Regions from separate parts of the Pantoea sp. SGAir0183 genome, predicted to be linked through region 2. Evidence: predicted binding sites of a transcription regulator. Region 2 holds the regulator's gene; each other region holds the start of a gene.

Region 1 (3,212 bases), on a different contig from region 2:
GATAAAGATTCACTCGTTTCACCGCATCAAAGTGCGCAACTCTTTGATGCGCTAAAAAAGGCAGGTGATCAGGTTGAGTACGTCGTGGTGAAAGGTGCAGAACATGGTGATGAGGTCTGGTATCAACCTGACGTCATCCGCCTGGTTGTGAACTGGTTTTCAGAGGTGCTGCACCCTGATACACGAACAGGCAGCAAGAGCACAGCCAATTTAAACGACAATTTGTAATGCACCAGGCAAACCACTTTATGTGGTTTGCCTGATCATCAATCTGCTGACACGTCAGCCATCAGGTCCGCGACAGTCTGTTTTGCCCCTTTGTCCAGTAGATGGAGATAGAATTTAACCACCTGCTGCACAAAACAGGGATTATCGGGTAGCGTGTGGCCGAATATAGCTTCCAGTCCTAACAGCGCTTTTACCCTCGCCTCCCCTTCTACGCTGCCGTCAACGACGGTTCGTATAGACGCCAATAAAGGATCGCAGACCTCAATCTCTTTTCCCTGGTCATCCTTACCGCTGACATAGCGCATCCATGCGGCAATACCTAATGCAAGCAGATCAAAACGGCTGCCGCGCTTGAGGTGCCAGCAAACGGAATGTAACCAACGCTGCGGTAACTTCTGGCTGCCATCCATCGCAATTTGCCAGGTACGATGCTGTAGCGCGGGATTTTCATAGCGTGCAATCAGCCGATCGGCATAATCGATCAAATCAACGTTCTTAACGGTTAGCGTCGGTGCCTGTTCTGTCAACATTAAGCGTCGTGCCGCAAGGCGAAAGTGCGGGTCCTGCATACAGTCATAAATATGCTCATAACCCGCAAGGTTGCCCAGATAAGCCAGAAATGAATGGCTGCCGTTCAACATACGCAGTTTCATCTCTTCGTAGGGCAGCACGTCTTTGACTAACTCTGCACCGGCTTTTTCCCATGCCGGCCGCCCTGCGACGAAATTATCCTCAATAACCCACTGGCGAAAGGGCTCACAGGCTACCGCGACGGGATCGGCCACCTGAATAAGCGCCGCGATCGCGTCAAGACTCTGCGGATTCATCGCCGGTACGATACGGTCCACCATGGTTGAAGGGAACGTCACCTGCTGTTCAATCCAGTCTGCCAGGTCGTTGTCACGTTGTCGGGCAAAAGCACGCACGACCTGACCGATCACTTTTCCGTTTTCTGGAATATTGTCGCAGGACAACACAGTAAACGCAGGCAGACCAGCAGCCTTGCGACGCGCCAGTGCTTCAACGATGATCCCTGGCGCAGAAAGCGGCTGGTGAGGCTGAGCCAGATCAGCGACAATCTGAGGATGGTCGCGCATCAGCTCGCCCGTTGCCGGTGAATGACAATAGCCTTTCTCGGTAATCGTTAAGGAAACGATGGCAATTTCGGGCTGACACAGGGCGTGAAGTACGGCTTCGGTTCCATCGACCTGAGCGTGAAGCGCCTGCTTCACCACACCAATTACGCGCCCTTCCCAGCCATGAGCCGACATTTCTGCCACGCTGTACAATAATCCCTGACGTTTCAGATCGGCAATCTGTTGTTCCCCGCCGATGAGATTAACTTCGACGTAGCCCCAGTCGCTGTTATGTTCTGCTGCAAGAACATCGGCATAGACCGCCTGATGAGCCCGATGAAAAGCACCGAATCCAAGATGGACAATACGCGGGACGAGCTTATTCCTGTTCCATTTTGGAACCGTCGCCTTCGCATTCAGTAGAGTAGTTTGCATTTCTTTCTCACCTTATTTTTTATTAGCTGCGTGGACACTGACGTTAAATAACGGCAGCACCTGGAGATCGCCTTGATGTTTTCCTGTGCGGCGCCGTTTGGATCAAGCGCCTGAGAACACCACGGCAAAAGGAAAGTTTTTAAAACAGAACAGGTGCGAGAAGCCTATCGTCAGCGGCAGAATTGTTCCACTACCATACCAGTTATAAATAAAAAATGTGATGAATGGCAATTATGTCTTTGGGCAAAGTATTATTAATTAACAAAGAAAATAAAAATCATAACTTCTTTATAACTATAAATATTACTGGCACTACAGAAGAATTAACTTTCAAACAGGCTGATACGTATTAACACGCTGTTTTGCGGTGCGAGTGAATAACCAAAATTTAAAAAAATACGAAAGATTGCTTATAAAAACGGCCGACCTCATCAGGCGTCATGTATAAAAAGACTTAATCGCACCAATGGGTTTAAGAGCACGGTGAGCTATTTCGCTACGGACAAAACGAAAATCAGGCAGAAACTCAACGCCGTGTTTGACAGGCGGGACATTAACGCTGAACGCTTTTTATTCCCTCATCTGGCGTCATTCGACGCGTACGTGGTAAGGCCGTCAGTTATGCCTCTGTGGAGCCGGAGCATTTAAACCAGTCCGATACGGTGCTGTATTGATATTGCACCCGCATGCGATGACAGACACCCGTTTCCCGACGCGTCGCTGTATTAAGGTTATATAGGTTCAGGTGCCTGTTTTATCGCGAAGGTTTTCACAGCCGCCCAGAAGCCGTATGCAGGGCAACGCAATCATGTCACCCTGAGCCTCCCTTCCCGCACAACACTATGCTTGCGTAATTTGCAGCGCCATATCAATCGAGATAGCCATACTTTCGGGATTCGCTTTACCGGTCCAGGCAATGTTAAAGGCCGTGCCATGATCGGCTGAGGTGCGCAGGAACGGTAAGCCTGCGGTAATATTTACACCGTCGTAAAAGCCCAACAACTTGAGCGGAATATGGCCTTGATCATGATACATAGCCACAACAATGTCATACATGCCCTCATTGCATTGCATAAATACGGTGTCCGGCGGGCACGGGCCATAGACGTCTATGCCCTGCGCCTTCATCGCCTCAATCGCCGGTGTCAGCACGCGAATTTCCTCATCACCGAACAACCCATTTTCACCCGCGTGTGGGTTAACGCCCGCAACCGCAATACGCGGCTGGCTAAAGCCGACACGGCGCAAAAACGTATCGGCAATTCTGATTACCGTTTCAACGCGCGCCTGGCTGAGCGTATCCAGGAATGTCCGTAGAGAAATATGCGTGCTGACGTGGATCACTTTGAGTTTATCGGTGTAGAGCACCATCGAATAATCTTTGGTGTCAGTTAATTTTGCCAGTAATTCCGTATGGCCTGGATAATGATGGCCGGCCATATGCAGCGCTTCTTTATTCAGCGGAGCCGTCGC
Region 2 (3,212 bases):
TTGATTTTCCCTATCTGCTGGCCATGCTGCAGGGATCGTTTATTTCCAATATCAACACGCTGGTGGTACCCGGCGGCAAAATGGGACTGGCGATGGAGTTAATTATGGCGCCGTTAGTAAAACGGCTCATGGAAGGGAAACGGATTGAATAACCACAGAGGCCAGCCTGGCCTCTGTGAGATTACAGCGCGATCACTTCGTAGCTGTGGGTAATGTTGACGCCTTTGCCTAACATGATGGCGACAGAGCAATATTTTTCCGCTGACAGATCGACAGCGCGTGCCACGGCTTTATCCGAAAGTGCGTTGCCGCTGACGATAAAATGCAGATTGATATGGGTAAAGATGCGGGGGGCTTCTTCCCGACGTTCAGACAATAGTTTCACTTCGCAATCAACCACATCGTTGCGGCCTTTTTGCAAAATTGACACAACGTCAATGGCGCTGCATCCCCCTGCCGCCATCAGCACCATCTCCATAGGGCTCGGCGCTTTATCGCCAGAATTGCCATCCATCAGTACCTGATGGCCGGACGATGATTCCCCCAGGAATGTTAACCCTTCAACCCATTTGACGCGTGCCTGCATAATTTTGACCTCAGAATACCCTGTTTTGGCTCAGCGTACGCTTTTGCCTGGGAAACAGCAATCCAGAGAAAACGCCATCTTGCTGAAGCGAGACAACACAAGACAGTCGACGTAAGCTGTGCTACAAACAGAGCTGAAAATATTTTTCGTCATCCGAAGACGAAGCCGGGAAGAATGATGCGCACTGCGCCGAATGCAGCCCGAATAATTTCCTGAATGGAAAGACGCTTAACGCTTACATCGCCTGGCAGGGAAACAGAGCCCTGTATTTTGGGCACGATTACAACAGAGGATAATAGCGAATGGTTCTCGGCAAACCGCAAACAGACCCTACACTTGAATGGTTCCTGTCCCATTGCCATATTCACAAGTATCCATCCAAAAGTACGCTCATTCATCAAGGTGAAAAGGCGGAAACGCTTTACTACATCGTTAAAGGTTCCGTTGCGGTACTGATTAAGGATGAAGAAGGCAAGGAGATGATTCTGTCCTATCTGAATCAGGGCGACTTTATTGGTGAGCTTGGCCTGTTCGAAGAAGGTCAGGAGCGCAGCGCCTGGGTACGTGCGAAAACCGCGTGCGAAGTGGCAGAGATTTCCTACAAAAAATTCCGTCAGCTGATTCAGGTGAATCCGGACATCCTCATGCGCCTCTCCTCGCAAATGGCGCGCCGTCTGCAGGTCACATCGGAAAAAGTGGGCAACCTCGCGTTCCTTGATGTCACCGGTCGCATTGCGCAGACGTTGCTCAACCTGGCGAAACAGCCGGATGCCATGACGCATCCTGACGGCATGCAAATTAAAATTACGCGTCAGGAAATTGGCCAAATCGTGGGATGTTCACGTGAAACCGTGGGACGTATTTTGAAGATGCTGGAAGACCAGAATCTGATCTCCGCACACGGCAAAACAATTGTTGTTTACGGCACGCGCTAAGCTTTATTCTTCACGGCATAATGGCAACGTTATGCCGTGAATTATTTGCGTTGAGCCGATGTGGCGAAGAATAATTTATCACCCTGAAGTTAACTATGCCCTGCGCCAGACACTGGTGTTGTGTCTCCCCGTCGCGCTCGGCTGGCTGTTTGGCGATCTGCAAAAAGGATTGCTGTTCTCATTGGTGCCTGCCTGCTGCAATATTGCCGGTCTGGATACACCCCACAAACGCTTCTTTAAACGCCTGATTGTCGGCGGCAGCCTGTTTGCCCTGGGTAGCTTACTGATGCAGTGGCTTCTGTTTAAAGACGTGCCCTTACCGCTTATTCTTTTCGCTCTGCCTTTGCTGCTGGGCGTGACAGGTGAAATCAGCCCACTGCACGCACGGTTACTCCCTGCCACACTGATCGCAGCGATATTTACCACCAGCCTGATTGGCCGCATGCCCATTTACGTACCGCCCCTGCTCTACATCGGCGGTACGCTGTGGTATGGCCTGTTTAACTGGTTCTGGTTTTGGCTGTGGAAAGAGCAGCCAATGCGTGAAAGCCTGAGTCTGATTTACCGCGAACTGGCGAACTATTGTGACGCCAAGTACACCTTGTTGACGCAACTTACCGATCCGGAGAAGGCGCTACCACCGTTGCTGGCGCGGCAACAAAAAGCAATCGACCTCATCAACACCTGTTATCAGCAGATGCATATGCTGTCCGCCAGCCGCGATCACAGTCATAAGCGACTGACCCGCGCTTTTCAGGTCGCACTGGATTTACAGGAACACATTTCTGTCAGCCTGCATCAGCCAGAAGAAGTGCAAAAACTGGTAGAACAAAGCCATGCTGAGGCCGTGATTCGCTGGAATGCGAAAACCATTTCCGCCCGTTTACGTGAGCTGGCAGACAACATCCTGTACCACCAACTGTCCAGTCGCTTTGATATGGACAAGCAGCTGGGGGCACTGGAAAAAATCGCCCGTCAGCACCCGGACAATCCGGTAGGAAATTTTTGCCTTTATCACTTCAGCCGCATCGCACGGGTACTGCGTACACAAAAGCCCCTTTATCAGCGTGATTTGATGGCGGATCGCCAGCGCCGTTTACCGCTTCTGCCCGCACTCAGAAGCTATCTCTCGCTGCGCTCTTCTGCCCTGCGCACGGCCGGACGTTTTTCTGTGATGCTGATGCTGGGTAGCGGGCTGGCGCTGTTCTTTTCGATTCCCAAACCCTACTGGATTCTGATGACCATTATGTTTGTCAGCCAGAGTAACTACAGCGCTACACGGGTGCGTATTCAGCACCGTGCGCTGGGCACCTTTGCCGGGCTGGTGATTGCGGCAGCCTCGCTGCGGCTGGATGTCCCTGAACCGCTGGTGTTGAGCATCATGCTGGTGATTACCTTTATCAGCTATCGCTTTACCCGCCAGTTTTACGGCTGGTCGATGGTGGGGTTCACGGTCACCGCGGTATATACCCTGCAACTTCTGTCACTTAACGGCGCACAATTCTTACTGCCGCGCCTGCTGGATACCCTGATGGGCTGCCTGATTGCGTTTGGCGGAACGTTATGGCTTTGGCCGCAATGGCAAAGTGCCCTGCTACGACAGAACGCACATGATGTGCTTGAGGCTTTCCAGGACGCGTTACGCATGTTGCTTGGTCCGGAACAGTCTCCCGAGGTACTCGCCTATCAGC
Region 3 (3,212 bases), 1.9 Mb from region 2:
AGCGCGGGCATCACGACAGCCATAACGCCACCAAAAATCCCGCCGGTCAGAATCAGCGGTAAGCCGGTTAAGCCTGCTTTATAGCCGATGACCGCACCAATCGTGGCCATCCATAACAACGCCTGTCCGGTCAGGAAGATGTATTTAAACGGCGTCAGGCGGGCAATGATGATATTGACGATAAAGATCACCAGCAGCGTCATGGCCACTTCGGAGCCCAGTTCACGGTTGGCCAGCCCGGCGATGGCAGCCACATCAGTGATGTAGCCCTGCATGCCAAAGCCGTGGGTGAAGATACTGTTCAGGAAGGTCAGTGCGCCGACAATAATATTGATGCCCGCCATCATAATTAAGAAGCCGAGCAGGGTTTTAAACGTCCCTTCCACCACTTTTCCCGCAGATTTCTTTTGCAGCACCAGCCCAATCAGCGCAATAAAAGCGATAAGAATGGATGCCTGCCCCAGTAAATCTTTAACCAGAAAATTGATTACACTATTCATGATTAGCAACCTTCATATTACGTTCTTTTAAGAAAGCCACGATCTTTTGCTCAATTTCGGCTTTATCGGTAAGTTTATTTAATATAATGACCCGTTTAATCTGTTCTGGTGTGGCGTCGGCATTTAAAACATCCGCAAACGCTTTTTGCGTCAGAATCATGTCGGATTTAAATGCATTAGCTTCTGAAATTGTGGTGTGATCGATATCGGCTTCAATTTCCAGTTTTTTTAAAACGGCTTTCGCACTCATTTCGATGGCGAAACTTGAACCCAGACCACAACCACAAACACATAAAATTTTCAGCATGTTTTCTCCTCACACTATTTGCAGTTGTTTAGCGAGTTTATAATGGTGCCCTTCTGTATCGACCAGGCGTTTTTTCATGCTTATTAAGTCAATCGGAATAGGCTTATTGCTGCCGTTAATAATGACGGCTTTATTGCGCATTCCGGATTGAATACAACGAACCACTTCACTTGCCATAATGGTGCCCTGATAAATTTCTTCACAGGTGGGATCGCCATTACGCAGTCCATAACCGACAATCGTTTTGCGAATGCGCACACCGATCAACGGTTCAAGTTGCTTAATTAAGGTATCGATTGCGCCCTGAAAGCCCGGTGAATATTCACGTGTATAACCCTCAGAGCACAGGATAATGACGCTGTTCTGTTCACTGAGGCGCTGAGTGATGCGCCCGGCCAGCGTCGCCGTCGGAATCTGACACTCGGGGATTAACGCAAAATCCGCATTCGATTTTATTGCCGATTGCAGCGTCAGTTCACCGCAGTAACCACCGAGCAACTCGACCATAAATACCCGGCCGGTTAATGCGCGCCCCGTATTCCGCAGTTTTGCCACCTCTTTAAGTACCTGCTCACAGGCAGTGGAAAAGCCCACGGTATAATCACTGCCGAAGACATCGTTATCAATCGTCATGCCGATGCCAAAACAGTTCACCCCAAATTCGCTCAGCGTATGTAAAAATTGCAGTGAGCCATCTCCGCCGGCCATAATTAATACATCAATACGCAATGACTTGAGCTGTCGGGTGATGGTTTCGTATTCGCTGCGAATTAATTTTCGCGTGGTTCTTCCCGACTGCATAACCGGAATCGAGGTAACAGAGAAATCCACTAAATCGCGTTGCGCAATTTCCTGACAGACATTATCGATAAGCCCCGGAATACCGCCATTAAATAACACCATTTCCGCCTGCGTCATTCTCGCAATCTGAAAAATAAAATTATTTATGCCGGTAACATCGCCGCCGCTGATTACCATCCCGATTCTCATTCTCCATTCCTCTCTGGCTCAATGCGTCTGCGGGCTATTGTTTCGGGATACAAGCCTTATATTTGCAAGTGAGATCACAAAAACGAGAGTATTTTGCCGGGTGGATAGATTGACAGCGGGGTTATAACAGGTGTTTATGTGAATTAAATCACAATTAATAAGCGCGCCCGTTCTGTGAGCTTCGGTTGATAAAACAACAGGTTAAATATCATCAGGCGAAGAGAAACGGCTATTTCAGGCGCGTGTCCGGATAACAAAAAAACCGCGATGCAGATTTGTGATTTTCGCCTCACTTTTCACTGTGATGCTGACGGGTTAGTTATACGGGCAGCATAGATACCGGTTATTTCGGCAGCGAAAAAGGATTCATCTTGTCCGGTTAAGCGTTTACCGGGTTTTCTTACACGCGCGGCACGATGATGAACGTTTGCGCAAAGCGGGCTGTGTTGTACCGGTGGCGTTGGGTGAAGCGGGCATAAAAAAACCCGGCAACGGATGTGCCGGGCGGGAAAACATGCTGAAAGCGTTATTTTGCGTACGCTTCGGTGGAGATGGTCAGTTTGACATCGTCGCTGACCGCAGGCACGTATTTATCCAGTTTGAAGTCAGAACGCTTGATGGTGCCGGTCGCATCAAAACCAATCGCCTGCTTTTTCACCATCGGATGCTCACCCTGCTTGTTCAGCGTGGCGTGCAGCGTAACCGGTTTGGTGATGCCTTTCAGCGTCAGATTACCTTCTACGTCAAATTTGTTATCGCCTTTAGCAATGACTTTGGTGCTGCGGAAGGTCGCGCTCGGGTATTTGGCGACGTCAAAATAGTCGGCGCCTTTAAATTCTTTCGTCAGTGCAGGCACATGGCTGTCAATTTTGGTGACAGGCAAGGTCACGTCAACACGCGACTGCTCGGGTTTGCTGCTGTCGAACACCAGTGACCCCGTGGCATCCGGAATATCGGCGGTAGGATGCGAGAAGCCGAAGTGTTCCCAGCTCATAACGACCGACGTATGCTGTGGATCCAGCTGGTAGTGCATTGTCTCAGCCTGAGAAACCGGGATATACAGCGCGGCAACTGCGATCAGTGGCAGTGTAAAACGTTTAACATCTTTCACTTTTCATTCCTTTTTTATGGCGTCACATTGAGTCTGGTGCAAAGCGGCAGGAATAAAAAGTGAAGAGATTTGGCGTAAACAATCAAAATCATTCAACAATATCGATGAGTAATTATTCTACTGCTTATCGTCTGTACGTAAGATGCGCCACGCTGATTTCTGGCTGCATAACTGGTGATGCAGCTGCGTTAACTGCTGAGTGCTGAGGGCAGCAATATCCTGTGGCGTCAGTGTGGGCAGTGCGTTAGCCTGACGCAGCGCCTCGACGGTGGGTTCTTCCTGCGCTGCGGCTAACTGTGTTTTC

What was found. Region 2 encodes CRP, which controls carbon source genes, mostly activating them, when cyclic AMP is high. Its sites were predicted from a motif close to ATGTGANNNNNNTCACAT; they were not measured.
Region 1: a site for CRP is predicted at 1,955-1,972, ahead of C1N59_RS21615 (mannitol dehydrogenase family protein). Genes of this name have one in related genera too.
Region 3: a site for CRP is predicted at 1,934-1,951, ahead of C1N59_RS10735 (6-phosphofructokinase). Genes of this name have one in related genera too.

What each region holds. Positions count from the first base shown of each region.
Region 1 covers NZ_CP028057.1:225,506-228,717, reverse strand. Annotated here, with positions in the region: gene C1N59_RS21620 (alpha/beta hydrolase fold domain-containing protein) at 1-228, shown strand, start outside; gene C1N59_RS21615 (mannitol dehydrogenase family protein) at 267-1,739, opposite strand; gene C1N59_RS21610 (D-threonate 4-phosphate dehydrogenase) at 2,580-3,212, opposite strand, start outside.
Region 2 covers NZ_CP028053.1:411,032-414,243, reverse strand. Annotated here, with positions in the region: gene C1N59_RS01890 (phosphoribulokinase) at 1-152, shown strand, start outside; gene C1N59_RS01885 (OsmC family protein) at 182-586, opposite strand; gene crp (cAMP-activated global transcriptional regulator CRP) at 889-1,521, shown strand; gene C1N59_RS01875 (YccS/YhfK family putative transporter) at 1,580-3,212, shown strand, end outside.
Region 3 covers NZ_CP028053.1:2,302,758-2,305,969, forward strand. Annotated here, with positions in the region: gene C1N59_RS10725 (PTS sugar transporter subunit IIC) at 1-500, opposite strand, end outside; gene C1N59_RS10730 (PTS sugar transporter subunit IIB) at 493-807, opposite strand; gene C1N59_RS10735 (6-phosphofructokinase) at 817-1,797, opposite strand; gene C1N59_RS10740 (YceI family protein) at 2,324-2,908, opposite strand; gene pqqF (pyrroloquinoline quinone biosynthesis protein PqqF) at 3,026-3,212, opposite strand, start outside.